DNA from 3 places in the Kitasatospora sp. NPDC048286 genome. Region 3 is predicted to be linked to each of the others. Evidence: predicted binding sites of a transcription regulator. Region 3 holds the regulator's gene; each other region holds the start of a gene.

Region 1 (7,113 bases), on a different contig from region 3:
ACCGAGGACCTGCTCGCCGCCTGGACCGCCCTGCTGCACCGCTGCGGCGCCGCCGTCGACCCCGAGCCGTACGGCCGGGAGCTGCTGCGCCGCTGGTCGGAGCCGCAGCGCAGGTACCACACCGTCGCGCACCTGCGCGCGGTGCTGCGGCACGTCGACGAGCTGGCCGGGCACGCCGCCGACCCGGAGGCCGTCCGCCTCGCGGCCTGGTTCCACGACGTCGTCTACCGGCCCGACCGCACCGAGAACGAGGAACGCAGCGCCGCCCTCGCCGTCCGCGCGCTGACCGCCGCCGGGCTGCCCGCCGAGCGGGTCGCCGAGGTCGAGCGCCTCGTGCTGCTCACCGTCGGCCACGACCCCGCCCCCGGCGACCGCAACGGCGAGGTGCTCTGCGACGCGGACCTCGCCGTCCTCGGCGGCACCCCCGAGGCGTACGCGGCGTACGCGGCCGCCGTCCGCGAGGAGTACGGCTTCGTCCCCGCACCGGACTTCACGGCCGGCCGGGCCGCCGTACTGCGCCACCTGCTCGCCCTGCCCGGGCTCTACCGCACGCCCGCCGCCCGCGAGCGCTTCACGGCGGCCGCCCACGCCAACCTGACGGCCGAGCTCGGCGCCCTCTGACGCGCGCCCCCCACGCACGCCCGTCAACCCGCCCGACCGCCCGTCAGCCCCGCCACGCGATCACCCGGTCCGCGGCGGCCATCCCCGCCAGCACGGCGGGAACGCGCCCTATCACGGCCCACCACACGTCCTGGTCGGCCACCGTCACCTCCACCAGGCCCCACCACAACCCGAGCCCGCAGCACCCGCCGACCACACCCCACACCCAGCGCCCCATGCGGGCACCGTACCCACCCGTCAGGAAAGCTCCCCCACCGGAGCCACCACCGCGCCCCGCTTGCCGCACACCCAGTGCGGCTCCGGCCCCAACTCGGGCTCCACGCTCAGCGCGTGCGGATCCCCGTCGGCCGCGCAGTCGGTGCACAGCGGCCAGCGACCGTACGCCTCCAGCAGCGCGTCCTGGACGTCCTGGGCGACCAGTCCGAGCACGTAGTCGGTGCCGTCGGGCCACTGCTCCAGCCACCAGCGGCGGTGCGTCACGGCCTGCTCCACCAGCGAGACGACGGCGGCGTCCGCCACGTCCCGCGCGGTGAGGTCGGCCAGGATCAGTGCCCGCGCGTTGTGCAGGGCGGTCTCAATGTCGTCAGCAGCCATCCGTCCATCCTCTCCTCAACTCCCCCGAACGCCGAAACGCCGCGTGGGCGGCCCCCCGAAGGGAGCCGCCCACACGGACGGGGAACCAGCCGATCCGATCGAAGCGATCAGGATCAGAAGTCCATGTCACCGCCCGGCATGCCGCCACCGGCGGCCGCGGCGGCCTTCTCCGGCTTGTCGGCGATGACGGCCTCGGTGGTGAGGAACAGCGCCGCGATGGAGGCGGCGTTCTGCAGCGCGGAGCGGGTGACCTTGGCCGGGTCGATGATGCCCTCGGCGACCAGGTCGACGTACTCGTTGGTGGCGGCGTTCAGGCCGTGACCGGCGGGGAGGTTGCGCACCTTCTCCACCACGACGCCACCCTCCAGGCCGGCGTTGGTCGCGATCTGCTTGATCGGGGCCTCCAGCGCGACCTTGACGATGTTGGCACCGGTGGCCTCGTCGCCGTCCAGCTCCAGCTTGTCGAAGGCGACACCGGCCTGCAGCAGGGCGACGCCACCACCGGCGACGATGCCCTCCTCGACGGCGGCCTTGGCGTTGCGGACGGCGTCCTCGATGCGGTGCTTGCGCTCCTTGAGCTCCACCTCGGTGGCCGCGCCGGCCTTGATGACGGCCACGCCGCCGGCCAGCTTGGCGAGGCGCTCCTGGAGCTTCTCGCGGTCGTAGTCCGAGTCGCTGTTCTCGATCTCGGCGCGGATCTGGTTCACGCGGCCCGCGACCTGCTCGCTGTCGCCGCCACCGTCGACGATGGTGGTCTCGTCCTTGGTGATGACCACCTTGCGGGCGGTGCCCAGCAGGTCGATGCCGGCGCTCTCCAGCTTCAGGCCGACCTCCTCGGAGATGACGGTGCCACCGGTGAGGATGGCGATGTCGCCGAGCATGGCCTTGCGGCGGTCACCGAAGCCCGGGGCCTTGACGGCGACGGACTTGAAGGTGCCACGGATCTTGTTCACGACCAGGGTCGACAGGGCCTCGCCCTCGACGTCCTCGGCGATGATGACCAGCGGCTTGCCGCTCTGCATGACCTTCTCCAGCAGCGGGAGCAGGTCCTTGACCGAGCCGATCTTGGAGTTGGCGATGAGGATGTACGGGTCCTCGAAGGTCGCCTCCATGCGCTCCAGGTCGGTGGCGAAGTAGGCGGAGATGTAGCCCTTGTCGAAGCGCATGCCCTCGGTGAGCTCGAGCTCCAGGCCGAAGGTGTTGCTCTCCTCGACGGTGATGACGCCTTCCTTGCCGACCTTGTCCATGGCCTCGGCGATCAGCTCGCCGATCTGGGTGTCGGCGGCGGAGATGGAGGCGGTGGAGGCGATCTGCTCCTTGGTCTCCACGTCCTTGGCCTGGGCCAGCAGCTGGTCGGAGACGGCCGCGACGGCCTTCTCGATGCCGCGCTTCAGGGCCATCGGGTTGGCGCCGGCGGCGACGTTGCGCAGACCCTCGCGAACCAGGGCCTGGGCGAGCACGGTGGCGGTGGTGGTGCCGTCACCCGCGACGTCGTCCGTCTTCTTGGCGACCTCCTTGACGAGCTCCGCACCGATCTTCTCGTACGGGTCCTCGAGCTCGATCTCCTTGGCGATGGAGACACCGTCGTTGGTGATCGTGGGGGCGCCCCACTTCTTCTCCAGCACGACGTTGCGACCCTTGGGGCCGAGCGTGACCTTCACTGCGTCGGCGAGCTGGTTCATGCCACGCTCAAGGCCGCGGCGAGCTTCCTCATCAAAGGCGATGATCTTGGCCATCAGAAGTGGTCCTCCGGGACACGGTCGACTGCTCGGACCAAGGGGTGCCCGCGACGGACGGCCCTGGTGCGCGGAGGTCCATTCCCTACCGCTCCCGGGGGCCTCACCGACCCGGTCCGCTGTCACTCTCACACTGTGAGTGCTAACGCCAATGATTAGCACTCCGGGTGGTCGAGTGCAAGCCCAATCGGCAATCAGCGAGCCGCCGCGGGAGCCGCCCGGGAACGCCGACGGGCCCGTGCGACACACGTCGCACGGGCCCGTCGAGAAGCGAGAGGTCACCAGCCGTGGGGCCGCGCCGAGCTCCTGGGGTCGGAAGGGGTCAGACCGCCGCGCGGACCATGTCCGCCTGCGGGCCCTTCTGTCCCTGGGAGATCTCGAACTCGACCCGCTGGCCCTCCTCGAGGGTGCGGTAGCCGTCCATCTGGATCGCGCTGTAGTGGACGAAGACGTCCGCACCACCGTCGACCGCGATGAAGCCGTAGCCCTTCTCCGCGTTGAACCACTTGACGGTGCCCTGAGCCATTCCGAACTCCCCTAGTGCTGTGCTGGCCCTTCACGCGCCCGCAGGTCGCGGGCCCGGGTTGGTTGAAGGCCGGCCCGGGGAACCCCCCCTGGGCGCAGCCGTGCACGCCGCAACCCTCCGCACAGGACGCCAGGCGGCTTCCGGCGAGCGGGTGATTGCGTCGACCGCCGCTGAATGTATCCGGACCGACGCCCTCTGCAACAGGGCCAACCACCGGTAATTCCGGCACGGCGTCAAGGGACAGGACGGACCGAATCGGGATGTTCTCGGCATTTCACGCCGGACATAGCGGACGAATTACCCAAATGCCTGCGGTAATTCTGACATCCGCCTGACAGGTTTCACGGGCCGGTCCCATCGGCCGGACGCCCCGGGCCGAGCACTGCGGGGCCGAAAGGGAAACCCTGTTCCCAGCCGAGCGACACTCTACTCCGACTCGACCCGGAAATATTCCCGCAGGAATGCGAGCGGTCGCCCGCGCATACGGACAGCGGAATTCCGTACGCGCGGGCGACCGCGGGTTCTCTTGCGGGCTCAGCAGCCGCCGGCCACCGCCGGGATGATCGAGATGCTGGCGCCGTCCCCGATCTCGGTCGCCAGGCCCTCGGCGAAGCGCACGTCGTCGTCGTTCACGTACACGTTCACGAAGCGGCGCAGCTTGCCCGTGTCGTCCAGGATGCGGGCCGAGATGCCCGCGTGGTTCTTCTCCAGGTCGGCGACGACCTCGGCCAGGGTGGCGCCCTCGGCGGTCACCTCGGCGGCGCCGGAGGTGTAGGTGCGCAGGATGGTGGGGATGCGGACGTTGGCGCTCATGAATTCTCCTTGCGGGGGCGGGTGGTTCAGGCGGACACGAGGCCGGCGGCGCGGAACGAGTCCAGCGTCGGGCGGATGACGGCGGTCATCCCGGCGTCGGAGACGGCGTCCAGGGTCTTCAGGCCGTCGCCGGTGTTGATCGCGACGGTCTCCTTCGACGGGTCCAGCTGCCCGGTCTCGACCAGCTTCTTCAGCACGCCGACGGTCACCCCGCCCGCGGTCTCGGCGAAGATGCCCTCGGTCCGCGCCAGCAGCCGGATCGCCGCCACGACCTCGGCGTCCGTGACGTCCTCCACCGCGCCACCGGTGCGGCGGGCGATGTCCAGCACGTACGGGCCGTCGGCCGGGTTGCCGATCGCCAGCGACTTGGCGATGGTGTCCGGCTTGACCGGCTTGATCACGTCCCGGCCGGCCTTGAACGCGGCCGACACCGGCGAGCAGCCCTCGGCCTGGGCACCGAAGATCCGGTACGGCCGGTCCTCGACCAGGCCCAGCCTGATCAGCTCCTGGAGACCCTTGTCGATCTTCGTCAGCTGCGAGCCCGAGGCGATCGGGATCACGATCTGCTCCGGCAGCCGCCAGCCGAGCTGCTCGCAGATCTCGTACGCCAGCGTCTTGGAGCCCTCGCCGTAGTACGGCCGCAGGTTCACGTTGACGAAGCCCCAGCCCTCGCCGGCCGGATCGCCGATCAGCTCCGAACAGAAGCGGTTCACGTCGTCGTAGTTGCCCTCGATGCCGACCAGCTCACCGCCGTACACCCCGGCCATGACGACCTTGCCCTGCTCCAGGTCGTGCGGGATGAACACGCAGGACCGGAACCCGGCCCGGGCCGCCGCCGCACCCACCGCGCCGGCCAGGTTGCCGGTGGAGGAGCAGGACAGCGTGGTGTAGCCGAACGCCCGGGCCGCCTCGATCGCGCACGCGACCACCCGGTCCTTGAAGGAGTGCGTCGGGTTCCCGGAGTCGTCCTTGACGTGCAGTTGGGCGGTGAACCCGAGCTCCCGGCCCAGGTTGTCCGCCTTCACCAGCGGGGTCCACCCCGGGTTCAGGTTCGGCTTCGAGGCCACGTCCGCCGGAACGGGCAGCAGCGGCGCGTACCGCCAGATGGACGCCGGACCGGCCTCGATCCGCTTGCGCAGCTCCTCGGCGCCCTCGCTGCCGAACTCGTAGGCGATCTCCAGCGGGCCGAAGCACTCCAGGCAGGCGAAGCTGGGGCCGAGCGGGAAGCGGGTGCCGCACTCGCGACAGGACAGCGCGGTGGCGGGGCCGAGGTCGACGGAAACGGGTGCGGCAGTGTCGATAGCCATGATGGCGAGGCCTCTCTCCTCATCTTCCCCGTGACGCGGTCGCGCACGGGCCGGAATTGGCACCTGTCCCGCCGGGGCCTGTCGACGACAGCCGCGCGAGAAGGTTGCCGGGACGTCAACGGGCCGTTCCCTCAGTCCCTCTGGATGAGCTTGTGAAATTGTGGTGCTGCTCAACGGCGACCCCGGCGTGCAAAGGTCCGACCGCTGTACGAAGACTGTATCCGAAGGCGCCAATCCTGAACGGGACCGTCCGCCACGCGAGATGACAGATTCCACCGACCCCGCCGAGGAGACCTCCGTGCCCGCCGAACCGACTCCCGAGCTCCTCCCGCAGGTGGCGTCCTGGCTCCGCCGCCGCTCCTGGAGCGCGGCCGACCGGCCGGTCCGCACCCTCCTCGACGCCAAGGAACGCACCGGCCGCACCGTCAGCGTGGTCCTCCCCGCCCTGGACGAGGAGGCCACCGTCGGCGACATCGTCCGCACCGTCCGCCGCGAGCTGATGGAACGCCTCCCGCTCGTCGACGAACTCGTCGTCGTCGACTCCGGCTCCACCGACGCCACCGCCGCCGTCGCCGCCGAGGCCGGCGCCCGGGTGGAACACCGCGACCGGATCCTCCCCCGGCTGCCCGCCGTCCCGGGCAAGGGCGAGGTGCTCTGGCGCTCCCTGCTGGTCACCCACGGCGACATCGTCTGCTTCGTCGACGCCGACCTGCGCGAGTTCGACCCGACCTTCGTCTCCGGCATCGTCGGCCCGCTGCTCACCGACGAGTCCATCCAGCTGGTCAAGGCCATGTACGACCGCCCGCTGGAGTCGGACGGCGCCGTCCTGCCCGCCGGCGGCGGCCGGGTCACCGAACTCGTCGCCCGCCCCCTGCTCAACCTCCACTGGCCGGAACTCGCCGGCTTCGTCCAGCCCCTCGGCGGCGAGTACGCGGCCCGCCGCTCACTGCTCGAACGGCTGCCCTTCCCCACCGGCTACGGCGTCGAACTCGGCCTGCTGGTCGACGCCCTGGAAGTGGCCGGCCTCGACGCCCTGGCCCAGGTGGACGTCGGCGTCCGGCACCACCGCCACCAGGACGGCCAGGCCCTCGGCCGGATGGCCGCCACCATCTACCGGACCGCCCTGGAACGCCTCGACCGCACCCACCGCCTCAAGGCCTCGGCCGACCTCGTCCACCCCCATCTCACCCAGTTCACCCGCGACCCGGAAACCCGCGCCTTCACCGCGCACACCCACCCGGTGACCGCCCTGGAACGCCCCCCGATGCACACCGTGCCGGAATACGCCACCCGTCATTGACGGGTTTGCCACGCCGAGCCCCCGGCAAGATGCCAACCATGGGCGATCTCACGACCAACCGTTCGAACGCGACCGGCACCGCCCCCGTCCTGGTGGCCTCCAACCGGGGACCGGTGTCCTTCAGCACCGCCGACGACGGCACGCTGACCCTGCGGCGGGGCGGCGGCGGCCTGGTCTCCGGCCTCTCCGCGATCGAGGACCCGAACGCCGTCTGGG
Region 2 (7,113 bases), on a different contig from region 3:
CGGCGACAGCTTGGTGTCGAACTCCTTCTGCGCCACCTGCCGCCAGCCCATGGTGCGGATGAAGGTGTCGGTCTCGACCTGGCCGTCCCCGAACATCTCGGAGAGCCGGCCTGCGGTGATGTGCCGACGGACGTCCATCTCCCAGAAACGGTCCTGCGCCTGGACGTAGCCCTGGGCGCGGAACAGGTCCTCGTTGGTGTCGGCGTACAGCTGCGGGATGCCGTTGGCGTCCCGCTTGACGTCGACGGGCGCGCTCAGGCCGGCCACCTTGACGCTGCCGTCGACCTCCGGGAAGGAGGCGCGGACCGCGGAGACCCCGCGGTAGCCGCCGTAGCCGGCGCCGGCCACCAGCAGCACGACCAGCACGATCACGATCAGACGGGCGCGCCGGAACTTCTTCGAGCGGGGCATCTGGGTCCTTGCGGTCCTGACTTCGGGGCGGGCGGGCGTGTCCAGGGCCTGCGGCCGTGACAGGGCACCACATTAGGCCGAGAGGGCCAAGCACCGTGAACGGGGGACCAAGCTAAAGATATGGCAAAATGTTAGACTGCGTAACGATCCACAAGGGGAGTATTGACGACTTCTTAACGCGTCGACCCCACAGCACCGCCAGACACCCCGTCCGCCCCTGCCTGCCCGAGGTGCCCCTGCGTGAACGTCTCCCACCTGAACCAGCTCCTGCTTGAGTCCTCCGTGATCCTGCTGTTCGCGGTGGGCGCCGTACGCCTCTCGACCCGATCAGGGCTGCCCAGCCTGCTGATCTACCTGGGGATCGGTGTGGCGCTGGGCCAGAACGGGATCGGTGTCACCTTCAACAACGCCGAGCTCACCCAGGTGCTCGGCTACGCGGCACTCGTGGTGATCCTCGCCGAGGGCGGCCTCAAGACCAGCTGGCACGAGATCAAGCCGGTGATGCCGGCCGCGACCGTGCTCGCCACCGTCGGCGTCGGCGTCAGCGTCTTCGCCACCGCGGCGGGCGCCCACTGGCTGGTCGGCCTGGACTGGCGGACCTCGCTGCTGCTGGGCGCCATCGTCTCCTCGACCGACGCGGCCGCCGTCTTCTCGGTGCTGCGGATGGTCCCGCTGCCGCACCGGCTCACCGGCCTGCTGGAGGCCGAGTCCGGCTTCAACGACGCGCCCGTGGTCATCCTGGTCGTCGCCTTCGCCACCACCGGGGAGCTGGACTCCTGGTACGTCCTGATCGGCACGATCATCGCCGAGCTGGCGATCGGCGCCGCGATAGGCCTCGCCGTCGGCAAGATAGGCGCCTACGGGCTCAAGCACGTCGCGCTGCCCTCCTCGGGCCTCTACCCGATCGCCGTGATGGCGCTCACCGTGCTCGCGTACGCCGGCGGCGCGCTGCTGCACGGCTCCGGTTTCCTCGCCGTCTACGTCAGCGCGGTGATACTCGGGAACTCCAAGCTGCCGCACGGCCCGGCCGTCCGGGGCTTCGCCGACGGACTGGCCTGGATCGGGCAGATCGGCATGTTCGTACTGCTCGGCCTGCTCGTCACGCCCGAGTCCATGGGCGACGCGGTGGTGCCCGCGCTGGTGATCGGCGCGGTGCTGGTCTTCCTGGCCCGGCCGCTGTCGGTGATGCTCTCGCTGACCCCCTTCAAGGTGCCGGCCCGCGAGCAGGCGCTGCTGAGCTGGGCCGGACTGCGCGGGGCGGTGCCCATCGTGCTCGCCACCATCCCGGTGGTGTCCGGCGCGCACCGGGCCGAGGACGTCTTCAACATCGTCTTCATCCTGGTCGTCGTCTTCACCCTGCTCCAGGGGCCGACCCTGCCGTGGGTGGCCAAGCGGCTGCGGATCGGCGACGGCGCCATGGGCCAGGACCTGGGCATCGAGTCCGCGCCGCTGGAGAAGCTGCACGGGCACCTGCTGTCGGTCGCGCTATCCCCCGCCTCGAAGATGTCGGGCGTGGAGATCAGCGAGCTGCGGCTGCCCAAGGGGGCGGCGGTCACCCTGGTCGTGCGGGAGGGGAACTCCTTCGTGCCGGACAAGGCGACGGTGCTGCGCGGCGGGGACGAGCTGCTGGTGGTCACCACGGACGAGGTCGGCGCGGCGGCGGAGCGGCGGCTGCGGGCCGTGGACAAGGGCGGCAAGCTCGCGGGGTGGCTGAACGGGCGGTGAGCCTGGGCCGCCCCCCGGCTCCCGACCCCCCGACCCCCCGGCTCCCGGGCCTTCCGCCCAGGAGCCGGGGGGCGGGAGCCGGGGGCAGGGGGTGGCTGGCGGTGTCTACGCGCGTAACTGTATGCTGGCCCGACCAGCCGTATAACCATCGTTAGAACACCCCCAGCATCTGCCTGACGCAGAGTTGGCGCGACCGCTCGGCGGCCGCGGTCCGGTCCCCGGCCACCAGGCCGGCCCGACCCGGTATCTACCCCGGTCGACGCGCGAGAGGACGACTCTCGGCGCCGTCGGGGCTCCACCATGCCCTGCCGCGCTACCAGGCAGCAGGAAGGACCGACCGTGACGGCGCGCCGAACGGTCGACACCGCCGCGGACCACGCGGCCACCACCCCCGCAGCTCCGGCCCCCGCCCGTGTCGGGTACGGCGAGCTGCTGCGCACCCCCGGGGCCTGGACGTTCCTGTTCCCCGCCCTCGTCGCGCGGCTGCCGTACGCGATGCTCAGCATGGGCATCCTGCTGCTCGTCACCCAGACCCACGGTTCGTACGGCACCGCCGGTACGGTCACCGCGGTCGCCGCCGTCGCCCAGGCCCTGATCGGGCCGCAGACCGGGCGGCTCGCGGACCGCTACGGCCAGGCCGCGGTGCTCGTGCCGACCGTCCTGGTGCACGCGGTCTCGGTCGGCGTGCTGATCGCGCTGGCGCTCGGCCACGCGCCCGCCTGGAGCCTGTTCCTGGCCGCCGTCCCGGCCGGTGCGAGCGTGCCGCAGGTCGGCGCGATGGTCCGGGCCCGCTGGGTCGCCAGGTTCACCGCGGACGGCGCCTCCGAGACCTCCGCGGCCCGGGTGAGCACCGCGTTCGCGTTCGAGTCCGTGACGGACGAGTTCACCTTCGTGGTCGGCCCGATCCTGGCCTCCGGCATCGCCGCCCTCGCCAACCCGGCCACCGCCCTGGTCGCCGAGGCCGGGCTGACCCTCGTCGGCGGCCTGGCCTTCGCCGCCCAGCGGCGTACCGCCCCGGCCCGGATCGTGCCCCAGCCCGGCACCAAGCGCGCCTCGGCGCTCGCCTCCCCCGGCGTCCGGCTGCTGGCCGGGTCCATCCTCGGGGTCGGCGCGGTGTTCGGCGGCATGCAGGTGTCGGTGAACGCCTTCGCCGACTCGGTCGGACAGCACGACGCCGGCGGCACCGTGTACGGGATCTTCGCCGGCGGCTCGATGCTGGCCGGTGTGCTGTACGGCGTCGTCGCCTGGCGGCGACCGGTGCAGCAGCGGATGCTGATCAGCTACGCGCTGCTGGTGCTGGGCTGCTCGGTGCTGTGGGCGATGCCGAACCTGGTCGCCCTGACCGTCGCCGGGCTGGTCTGCGGGCTGGCCATCGCGCCGACCCTGATCAGCGGCTACACCCTGGTCGAGACGCTGGTCGCGGACGGGGCCAAGACGGAGGCCTTCACCTGGCTGACCGGCGCCATCGGGCTCGGCCTGGCCGTCGGCTCGATGGCGGCGGGCCGGCTGATCGACGGGCACGGGCCCTCGACCGGGTTCCTGGTGCCGGTGATCGGGGCGGGGCTGGGGCTGGTCGCGCTGTTCTCGCTGCGGCACCTGCTGGTGGCGCCGGGGGACGTTCCGGCCGACGGCTCGGGTGCCGGATCGGGCTCCGGCTCGACCGGCGGTTCGGGCGCGGGCTCGGGCTCCGACTCGGGCTCCGGCTCGACGGAGCGCGGTGGTGCCGGGCGGCTGGTGGGCGCGGCCAAGGGCTGAGCGGGCGGCGGTCCGGCGGCCGGGCCCGGCCCATCTCACACCGGAGTCGCTGGACTGATCCCGCGGAATACCGCATCATTGACCATCGTTAGCACTCATCAGGCGAGAGTGCCAGGAGGAAGACAAGTGCCCACGTACCAGTACCAGTGCACCGAGTGCGGCAGCGGCCTGGAGGCGGTGCAGAAGTTCACCGACGAGGCGCTGACCACGTGCCCCGACTGCCAGGGACGGCTCCGCAAGGTCTTCTCAGCCGTGGGCGTCGTGTTCAAGGGCTCCGGCTTCTACCGGACCGACAGCCGCTCCTCCTCCAGCAGCTCGGTGGGCGCCGGGTCGTCGTCGACCTCTTCGACGTCGTCCAGCACGTCCACGACCTCGTCTTCGTCGTCGTCGGGCTCCGGCTCCTCGACCTCGTCCAGCCCGGCTCCGGCCGCGAGCTGACCTCGGCGCCGGGCATCGGCCCGGACGGCCCGCAGTCCTCGGAAAGGCCCGTCGACCCCGCTTCCGCGCGGGGCGGCGGGCCTTTCCGCATGCCTCCGCACGGGCATCCGGTCAAGCCGGACCGGCCCGCATCACTCTCGTGGGTGGACGAACTCGTCCACAGGGCCGAGTTGTCCACAGGCCTGGGGAAAGGACTTCCGGAGTTCGACGGAAACGCCCATCGTGTGGCTCGTCCGGTCCGCGAGGGGCCGGCCCGCCGACACCCGGAGGTGCGTCGATGACGACCGTGAGCTTCTCCCTTCCGCTGCCCGCCCCCGCCGTGCCGCCCCGGCAGGAGCTGCCGAGCTTCCCGCCGATCCGGCGCGGGTGCGGCGGGTGGCACCGCTGGCGCAGCGCGGTGCGACGGCGGGCCGGGGTGCCCGCGCTGGCGCTGCTCGCGACGGCGGCGGCGCTGGCGCTGGGGCCCGCGCGGGCGGGTCTGCCGCCGCCGCACGGGGGCTCGCTGGTCCGGACGGGTTGTCAATCCGAGGCTCTGGAAGATCACCCGTAACCGGAATGCGGCTTCGTCGTTCGAGGCGGCATGAAGGGCTTCAAGGAATTCCTGCTGCGTGGAAATGTCGTCGAACTCGCCGTGGCCGTGGTCATCGGCGCGGCCTTCACCGCCATCATCAACGCCTTCGTCAAAGGCGTGATCAATCCGATCGTCGGCGTCTTCGGAGCGAAGGACCTCGCGTCCTACAGTTCCTGCCTCAAGGGGCCCTGCGAGGTGAGCCCGACCGGCGAGGTCACGTCCGGGGTCCTCATCCTGTGGGGATCCGTGCTCAGCGCCACGCTCCAGTTCCTGATCACCGCGGCGGTCGTCTACTTCGTTCTGATCCTGCCCATGAACAAGCTGGCGGCCCACCGCAAGTCCGCCGCCGAGAAGGCGGCGGAGGCCGAGCTCAAGGAGGTCCAGCTACTGACCGAGATCCGCGACGCGCTGGTCACGCCACTGCGCTGACCGGTGGGCGCGCGTCGCCCACGGCCCCGCTCCCCCGTCCCCGATCCTCAGTCCCGCTCCTCAGCCCCCGTGGTGCGGCGGGCGCTGGCTCAGGTACCAGTCCAGCCCCCGCCCACCACTCTCCCCGGCCCCGGGGCGGTCGCCCCAGCCCGTGTCGGTGTCGTCCCTGGACTGCTGGTCGAACGGGTCCCGGAAGACCAGCCGGGCCTTGGCGGCCGAGGCCTTCCGGGGCTCCCGCGCCTGGTCCTGGCCCTGGTCCTGGCCCGTTTCCTGTCCCTGTGCCTGCTCGCTCACGCCGTCCACTCCGTCCGCTCGTCCCTCCCCTCCAGACTAAGAGCCCCGTGGCACGCCTCGGGCCCCGGTGCGGAGCGCTCCGCGCCAGGGCCCGGGTGAGGGGCTCGGCCCGTGGGGCCGGCTGGACCGTCAGGCGGCTTCGAAGCCCGCGTGGTCCGCGATCTTCTTCAGCTCGGCCAGGGCGTGCTTCTCGATCTGGCGGATCCGCTCACGGGTGAGGCCGTGCTGCTTGCCCACCTCGGTCAGGGTGCGCTCGCGGCCGTCCTCCATCCCGTAGCGGGAGCGGATGATCGAGGCGGTGCGGTCGTCCAACCGCCCGATCAGGTCGTCCAGTTCCTCGCGGCGGAGCATGACCATCACCGCGTCCTCGGGGGACGTCGCCCCGGTGTCCTCGACGAGGTCGCCGAACTGGGTCTCACCCTCGTCGTCGACGGACATGTTGAGGCTGACCGGGTCGCGCGCCCAGTCCAGCACGTCCTTGATCCGGGCCTCGGTGGTGTCCAGCTCGGCCGCGATCTCGGCCGGCTCCGCCTCGCGGCCCAGCTCCTTGGACTTCTCCCGCTGGACGCGCCGGATCCGCCCCAGCTCCTCCACCAGGTGCACGGGCAGCCGGATGGTGCGGGACTGGTCGGCGATGGACCGGGTGATCGCCTGCCGGATCCACCACGTCGCGTACGTGGAGAACTTGAAGCCCTTGGCGTAGTCGAACTTCTCGACGGCGCGCACCAGGCCCGCGTTGCCCTCCTGGATGAGGTCCAGCAGCGGCAGGCCGCTGCGCGGGTAGCGACGGGCGACGGCGACCACGAGCCGGAGGTTGGAGCGGATGAAGACATCCTTGGCCCGCTCGGCGTCGGCGGCTATCGCCTCCAACTCCTCACGCGTGACGCCGTCGGGGAGTCCGCCCTCCTCCAGCAGGTGCTGGGCGTACACACCGGCCTCGATCCGCAGCGAGAGCTCGACCTCCTCGGCGGCATCGAGCAGGGGTGTCCTGGCGATCTCGTCGAGGTACATGCCGACCAGGTCGCGGTCGGCCTCGAGGTTGGTCGGGCGGGCCGCGCGACTCCGGTCGGCCCTGTCGCGAACGACGGCACGGGTGGCCATGCTTGCTCCCTTTGCTGGTGTTGCCGAGGTCTGCCTGCCTGCCTCGTGAGGGCAAGATGTGCGGCCCCTTGGGGCTCACACGTAACGATCCAACGAACAGATTCCGGACAACATTCCCAAGTCACTCAGATTCTTCCCGGCGATGCAGTATCCTGCCGGTTTTCACCCCGATTCCGAACCCTGGGTGACCAGTCGGGCACTTCCCGTGCCATCGGACGACCGTCGCGGGATCGGCTTCTTCACCCGACCCACACCCCGTCGCCGCCTACCCGTGTGAACCCGCGAGGAGCCGCCGACGTTCCCCCTGCGCCCCCCTTTCCGCCCGCGCACGCAGGTCCTCCTCACAAACGATGCCGAATCGCTATCACTCCGGCTCTTGCTCGGCACGG
Region 3 (7,113 bases):
GCGCCGCCCTCACCCTCCGGGGCCGCCTCCTGGCCGACGCGGTGGTACGTGACCTGGTGGACTGACCGAGGTCTATCGTGTTCGCGTGACTACTCCTGGCCCGGAAGGGCCGTGAAGTCGATCAACTCCTCGACCCGGCCCAGGAGTTCGGGCTCCAGGTCCTTGTAGCTGTTCACCTTCGACAGGATGTGCTTCCAGGCCGCCGGGGTGTCCACCGGCCAGCCGAGACGGCGGCAGGTGCCCTCCTTCCAGTCCTCGCCCCTCGGGACGGCGGGCCAGGCGGGGATGCCGACGCTGGCGGGCTTCACGGCCTGCCAGATGTCGATGTAGGGGTGGCCGACGACCAGCACCGAGGCGCCGGTGATCTGGGCGGCGATGCGGTGCTCCTTGGTGCCGGGGAGCAGGTGGTCGACCAGGACGCCGAGGCGCCGTTCCGGGCCGGGGGCGAAGTCGGCGACGATCGCGGGCAGGTCGTCGATGCCGCGCAGGTACTCGACGACCACGCCCTCGATCCGCAGGTCGTCGCCCCAGACCCGCTCGACCAGCTCGGCGTCGTGCCGGCCCTCGACGTAGATCCGGGACTCGCGGGCGACCCGGGCGCGGGCGTTCGGGACGGCGATCGAGCCGGAGGCGGTACGGGCCGGGGTGCGGGGCGCCGCCGGGCCGGCCGGGCGGACCAGGGTGACGACCCGGCCCTCCAGCAGGAAGCCGCGCGGCACCAGCGGGAACACCCGGTGCTTGCCGAACCGGTCCTCCAGGGTGACGGTGAACCCCTCGGCGGTCTTCTCGCAGCGCACCACCGCCCCGCAGAAGCCGCTCGCCGCCTCCTCGACCACCAGGTCCCGCTCGGCGGGCACCTCCGGGGCGGGTTGTTGCTTCTTCCACGGCGGGGTCAGGTCGGGTCCGTACTGGCGGCTGCGCATGGTCGCGAGTCTACGGACGGACCGTCACAGGCCCGGCGCGCCCCAGACCGGGAACCAGCGGCTGAGATCCTTCTCCAGCCGCAGGTCGTTCCCCAGCATCGCGTTGACCTGCAGCTCCAGCGGGCTGTTGCGCCGCTCCCCGCCGCCGGGCATCGGGGCGAAGGGGTAGAACGTCCCCCGCTTGTACAGGTAGACCAGGGCCAGCGACTGCCCCTCGGGGTTGCGGAAGGCCACCAGCGAGCAGAGCAGCTGCGGCCCGAAGCCGTTCGCCTCCAGCTCGCTGTTGACCGCGTGCAGGTCGTTCACCAGCTCCGGCAGCTCCTCGGGCCGGTGCCGGGCGAGCAGCCAGGAGTAGCCGTAGCCGTCCTTGGAGGCCTCCACCGGGACGCCGCCGTGCTCGGTGTCGGCGTCCAGCAGCGCCCTGACCTGCTGCTCGACCTGGACGAAGGCCGCGCCCTCGACGGCGGCGAAGCAGACCGAGCCGAGCCCGGTGGGGGTGAACCCGGCCCCGGCCTCCAGGGTGAGCGCGGCGGACGGCACGCCGAACAGCTGGTCGAGGTCGGGCTTGACGGGCTTGGTGCGGCCGAACAGGGTGTCCAGGAATCCCACGGCGGTCCTTTCGGGACGGAACGGACTGGGACGGGTCGGGACGGAATCGGCTGGGGCGGGTCGGGGCGGGGCGGGTCGGGCTCAGTGCCCGAGCTGCCCGGAGATCCTCGCCAGCTGCTCCAGCCGCTTCTCCAGCGTCGGGTGGGTGGAGAACAGCTGCGAGGCGGTCTCCCGGGCGCTCAGCGCGGGGGCGAAGTAGAAGGCGTTGTACGGCTGCGCCTGGCGCAGGTCCTTGGTGGGGATGGCCGCGATCTGCCCGGTCACCTTGGTGAGCGCCGAGGCCAGGGCGCTGGGCCGGCCGGTGAGCTGGGCGGCGGCCCGGTCCGCGGCCAGTTCGCGGTAGCGGGACAGCAGCCGGGTGAGCAGGAAGCTGATCGCGTAGACGACGATCGACACCAGCGGGATGATCAGCGCCAGGATGGCCGCGTTCTGGTCGTTGTTGTTGCGCCCGCCGCCCATGAACCCGCCGTAGACGGCGATCCGGGTCATCGCCCCGGCGAGGACGCCGAGGAAGCCGGCGATCGTCATCACCGCGACGTCCCGGTGGGCGACGTGCGACAGCTCGTGGGCGAGGACGCCCTCCAGTTCCTCCGGCTCCAGCCGGCGCAGCAGCCCGGTGGTCACGCAGACCACCGCGTTCTGCGGGTTGCGGCCGGTGGCGAAGGCGTTCGGCATGTCGTTGTCGGCGACCGCCACCCGGGGTTTGGGCATGTCGGCGAGGGCGCAGAGCCGGTCGACGGTGCCGTGCAGCTGGGGGAACTGCTCCGGGGACACCTGGCGGGCGCCCATCGCCCGCTCGGTGATCTTGTCGCTGAACCAGAACTGGGCCACGAACAGCCCGCCGGAGATCAGGACGATCAGTGGCCAGGCGCCGCGCAGCAGCGCGATCAGCAGGCCGGTGAAACCGACGTACAGCAGCCCGATCACGAACATCGTCGCGACCATGCGGCCGGTCAGGCCGCGGTCGGGCGCGAAACGGGTGTGCTGGCCCGAGCTCGACATCGCTTGCTCCTCCGTTCGCCGTCGCTTTCGATGCTGCCACCCGGACGGCTTCCCGGCACCACTCCGGCGCCGGGAGGATCGAACCGGCGGGGCCCCGCGGGCCGTGTCCGGAACTGCGGGGAGGATCACCCCGGTCGGGCCGTTCCTGCCACAGGACCCGGGCCGTACACTGGCAGGTACGGTTCTGGCACTCGTACGTTCAGAGTGCCAAGGCCGAGGGCCCCTGGAACGGCCCGCAGCGAGGGACACGGTCGGACGACGTGCGAGGACGGAGGTGCGTGCCCCATGGCCGGTGAGGTCCGCCAGCTGGACGAACGCAAGCTCGCGGTGCTCCGCGCGATCGTGCAGGACTACGTGGGCACCGAGGAGCCGGTCGGCTCCAAGGCCCTGGTGGAGCGGCACAACCTCGGGGTCTCCCCGGCGACCGTCCGCAACGACATGGCGGCGCTGGAGGAGGACGGCTACATCCACCAGCCGCACACCAGCGCCGGCCGCATCCCCACCGACAAGGGGTACCGCCTCTTCGTCGACAAGCTCGCCGAGATCAAGCCGATGACCGCCCCCGAGCGCCGGGCCATCCGGCACTTCCTGGACGGCGCGGTGGACCTGGACGACGTGGTCGCCCGCACCGTGCGGCTGCTCGCCCAGCTCACCCGGCAGGTCGCGGTGGTGCAGTACCCGTCGCTGACGCGTTCCACCGTCCGGCACATCGAGCTGGTGGCGCTGGCCCCGGCCAAGGTGATGCTGGTGCTGATCACCAACACCGGCCGGGTCGAGCAGCGGATGGTCGACTGCCCGGGCCCGGTCGGCGAGACGGTGCTGGCGGACCTTCGGGCCCGGATCAACGCGAGAGCCGTCGCCCGGCGCCTCCCGGAGGTCCCGGAGCTGCTGGAGGAGCTGCCGGCGCAGTTCGAGCAGGCCGACCGGCCGACCGTCAGCACGGTCCTGGCGACGCTGTTCGAGACGCTCGCCGAGCAGAACGAGGAGCGGATCATGCTGGCCGGCACGGCCAACCTGACCCGCTTCGGGCACGACTTCCCGCTCACCATCCAGCCGGTGCTGGAGGCCCTGGAGGAGCAGGTCGTCCTGCTCCGTCTCCTGGGTGAGACCGCGGACGCCGGGATGACGGTCCGGATCGGGCGGGAGATCGCCTACGAGGGGCTGAATTCCACCTCGGTCGTTTCGGTCGGCTACGGTTCGGGCGACGAGAGCGTGGCGAAACTGGGTGTGATCGGTCCGACCCGGATGGACTACCCGGGCACAATGGGGGCGGTGCGAGCGGTGGCGCGGTACGTGGGCCAGATCCTGGCCGAGTCCTAGCAAGGGCCGCCGTCGGGCCTCCGACGGCGGCGTCCAGTCGCAGCACTACTACAGGCGGAACAAGCGGAGCATTTGGTGGCCACGGACTACTACGCGGTACTCGGCGTCCGACGGGATGCGGGGCAGGACGAGATCAAGAAGGCGTTCCGGCGCCTGGCACGCGAACTGCACCCGGACGTCAACCCGGACCCGAAGACGCAGGAGCGGTTCAAGGAGATCAACGCCGCCTACGAGGTGCTCTCCGACCCGCAGAAGCGTCAGGTCTACGACCTCGGCGGGGACCCGCTGTCCCCGGGTGGCGGCGGTGCGGGCGGCTTCGGGGCCGGCGCGGCGGGATTCGGTTTCTCCGACATCATGGACGCCTTCTTCGGCGCCGCGGCCGGCCAGCGCGGCCCGCGCTCGCGCACCCGCCGCGGCCAGGACGCCATGATCCGGCTGGAGATCACCCTGGAGGAGGCCGCCTTCGGCACCACCAAGGAGCTCCAGGTCGACACCGCCGTCACCTGCACCACCTGCAGTGGCGAGGGCGCGGCCCCCGGCACCTCGGCGCAGACCTGTGACATGTGCCGCGGCAAGGGCGAGGTCTCCCAGGTCACCCGGTCCTTCCTGGGCCAGGTCATGACCTCCCGCCCCTGCCCGCAGTGCCAGGGCTTCGGCACCGTCGTGCCGACCCCGTGCCCGGAGTGCGCCGGCGACGGCCGCGTGCGGGCCCGCCGCACCCTGACCGTCAAGATCCCGGCCGGTGTCGACAACGGCACCCGGATCCAGCTGGCCGGCGAGGGCGAGGTCGGCCCCGGCGGCGGCCCGGCCGGCGACCTGTACGTCGAGATCGCCGAGACCACCCACAACATCTTCCAGCGGCGCGGGGACGACCTGCACTGCACCGTCACCATCCCGATGACGGCGGCCGCGCTCGGCACCCAGGTGCCGCTGCAGACCCTGGACGGCCTGGAGGAGGTCGACATCCGGCCCGGCACCCAGTCCGGCCAGTCGATCCCGCTGCACGGCCGGGGCATCACCCACCTGCGCGGCGGCGGCCGGGGCGACCTGATAGTGCACGTCGAGGTGAAGACGCCCAGCAAGCTCGACGCCGAGCAGGAGGAGCTGCTGCGCCGCCTCGCGGTGCTGCGCGGCGAGGAGCGCCCGTCCGGCCAGTTCGCACCGGGCCAGCAGGGCCTCTTCTCCCGGCTGAAGGACGCCTTCAACGGCCGGTAGTCGTCCGTGGAGGGGTGCCGGGGGCCAGGGCCCCCGGCACCCCTTCCGTGTGTCCGTCCCCACTTCTGGAGGTTTTCCGTCATGACCGCGCCCGTCTTCTTCGTCGAGACCGAGCGGATCGCCGCCGCCGCGCCCGGGGCCGTGGTGCGCCTGGACGGCCCGGAGGGGCGGCACGCGGCCGCGGTCAAGCGGCTGGAGCCGGGCGAGGCGGTGACCCTGGCCGACGGGCTGGGGCTCGGCGTGGACGGCACGGTCGCCGCGGTGCTCGGCAAGGACGGGATCGACGTGACGGTCGCCGCCGTACGACGGGAGCCGGAGCCCGCGCCGCGGATCGTGGTCGTCCAGGCGCTGCCCAAGGGCGACCGCGGCGAGCTGGCCGTGGAGACGATGACCGAGGTCGGCGTGGACGTGGTGATCCCGTGGTCCGCCTCGCGCTGCATCACCCAGTGGAAGGGCGAGCGCGGCGCCAAGGCGCTCGCCAAGTGGCGGGCCACCGCCCGGGAGGCCGGCAAGCAGTCCCGCCGGCTGCGCTTCCCCGTGGTCCGGGACGTGATGACCACCCGGCAGCTGGCGCCGGTGCTGCTGGGGGCCGCGTTCGCCGCCGTGCTGCACGAGGAGGGCGCCGAGCCGCTGGCGCACGCCGGCCTGCCGGAGGCCGGGGACATCGTGCTGGTGGTCGGCCCGGAGGGCGGGGTCTCCCCGGAGGAGCTGGCCGCCTTCGCCGAGGCCGGCGCCAAGCCGTACCGGCTGGGCCCCTCGGTGCTGCGCACCTCCACCGCCGGGGTCGCCGCCGGCGCACTGCTGCTGGGGCGTACCGGCCGCTGGTCGTAGCGCGCCCCGGCGCCCTGGTCGCGGCCGTGTGACGGCCGTCCGCGGGCGGCGCCGGGAGTCTGCGGAAAACGGCGCCGACCGTACGCGCGGCTGCCTAGGCTGGCCGGGTGACGGACTCCCTGAGCACCTCCCCGAACAGCTCGGCGGGCGCCTACCTGCGCCATCCCCACCTGCACGGCGACCTGGTCGCCTTCGTCGCCGAGGACGACCTCTGGCTCGCCCCGCTGGACGGCGGCCGGGCCTGGCGGCTGACGGCGGACCACCTGCCGGTCCACCACCCGCGGTTCTCCCCGGACGGGCGTCACCTCGCCTTCACCACCACCCGGGACGGCGCCCCCGAGGTGCACGTGGTGCCCGTGGACGGCGGCCCGTCGCGCCGGCTCACCCACTGGGGCAGTCACCAGACCCGGGTGCTGGGCTGGACGGCCGACGGCCGCCCGATCGCCGTCACCGCCGCCGGCGAGTCGAGCTTCCGCCGCACCTGGGCGCACGCCGTGCCGCTGGACGGCGGCGAGCCGCAGCGGCTGCCGTACGGGCCGGTCGGCGCCCTCGCCTTCGAGCCGGGCGGTGACCGGGTGCTGCTGAACAGCGTCAACGGCCGCGACCCGGCCTGGTGGAAGCGGTACCGGGGCGGGCGGGCCGGCAAGCTGTGGCTCGGCCGGGACGAGTTCGCCCGCGTCCACGCGGAGCTGGACGGGCAGCTGGACTCGCCGCTGTGGGTGGCCGGGCAGGACGGGCGGGACGGCAGGATCGCCTTCCTGTCCGACCACGAGGGCGTCGGCGAGCTGTGGTCCAGCCGCCCGGACGGCACCGACCTGCGCCGCCACACCACCGACCCGGACGGCTTCTACGCCCGGGGCGCCACCACCGACGGCACCCGGGTGGTCTTCCACCGGGCCGGCGACCTCTGGCTGCTGGACGACCTGGCGGGCGCCGAGCCGCGCCGGCTGGACGTCCGCCTCGCCGGTCCGCGGGCCGGGCGCCGCCCCCGCCCGGTGCCCGCCGCGCACTGGCTGGACTCCGTCGCCCCCGACCGCACCGGCCGGGGCAGCGCCGTGGTGGTGCGCGGCAGCGTGCACTGGCTGACCCACCGCGAGGGCCCGGCCCGGGTGCTGGACGAGACCCCCGGCGTGCGCGGGCGCCTGGCCCGGGTGGTGCCCGGCGAGGACGGCGCCCAGGGCGTGCTGTGGGTGACCGACGCCGAGGGCGGGGA

What was found. The regulator HrcA, encoded in region 3, represses chaperone genes, less so after heat shock. The targets are predictions, from matches to a motif close to TTNGCACTCNGNNNNNCNGAGTGCNAA.
Region 1: groL (chaperonin GroEL) is a predicted target of HrcA. The motif match lies at 3,107-3,133, and genes of this name have one in related genera.
Region 2: ACGF13_RS15260 (FmdB family zinc ribbon protein) is a predicted target of HrcA. The motif match lies at 3,980-4,006, and genes of this name have one in related genera.

Annotation. Positions count from the first base shown of each region.
Region 1 covers NZ_JBICZE010000017.1:144,999-152,111, forward strand. The annotation lists gene ACGF13_RS33475 (hypothetical protein) at 1-621, shown strand, start outside; gene ACGF13_RS33480 (hypothetical protein) at 665-838, opposite strand; gene ACGF13_RS33485 (hypothetical protein) at 859-1,215, opposite strand; gene groL (chaperonin GroEL) at 1,329-2,951, opposite strand; gene ACGF13_RS33495 (cold-shock protein) at 3,274-3,477, opposite strand; gene ACGF13_RS33500 (MoaD/ThiS family protein) at 4,012-4,290, opposite strand; gene thrC (threonine synthase) at 4,317-5,597, opposite strand; SAM riboswitch class I at 5,614-5,748, opposite strand; gene ACGF13_RS33510 (glucosyl-3-phosphoglycerate synthase) at 5,860-6,897, shown strand; gene ACGF13_RS33515 (trehalose-6-phosphate synthase) at 6,936-7,113, shown strand, end outside.
Region 2 covers NZ_JBICZE010000005.1:615,020-622,132, forward strand. The annotation lists gene ACGF13_RS15245 (penicillin acylase family protein) at 1-411, opposite strand, end outside; gene ACGF13_RS15250 (potassium/proton antiporter) at 652-2,136, shown strand; gene ACGF13_RS15255 (MFS transporter) at 2,476-3,891, shown strand; gene ACGF13_RS15260 (FmdB family zinc ribbon protein) at 4,018-4,329, shown strand; gene ACGF13_RS15265 (hypothetical protein) at 4,607-4,879, shown strand; gene mscL (large conductance mechanosensitive channel protein MscL) at 4,910-5,329, shown strand; gene ACGF13_RS15275 (hypothetical protein) at 5,390-5,623, opposite strand; gene ACGF13_RS15280 (sigma-70 family RNA polymerase sigma factor) at 5,753-6,724, opposite strand.
Region 3 covers NZ_JBICZE010000002.1:688,561-695,673, reverse strand. The annotation lists gene hemW (radical SAM family heme chaperone HemW) at 1-65, shown strand, start outside; gene ACGF13_RS07495 (DUF3097 domain-containing protein) at 90-923, opposite strand; gene ACGF13_RS07490 (hypothetical protein) at 948-1,532, opposite strand; gene htpX (zinc metalloprotease HtpX) at 1,614-2,534, opposite strand; gene hrcA (heat-inducible transcriptional repressor HrcA) at 2,820-3,854, shown strand; gene dnaJ (molecular chaperone DnaJ) at 3,930-5,069, shown strand; gene ACGF13_RS07470 (16S rRNA (uracil(1498)-N(3))-methyltransferase) at 5,151-5,900, shown strand; gene ACGF13_RS07465 (PDZ domain-containing protein) at 6,008-7,113, shown strand, end outside.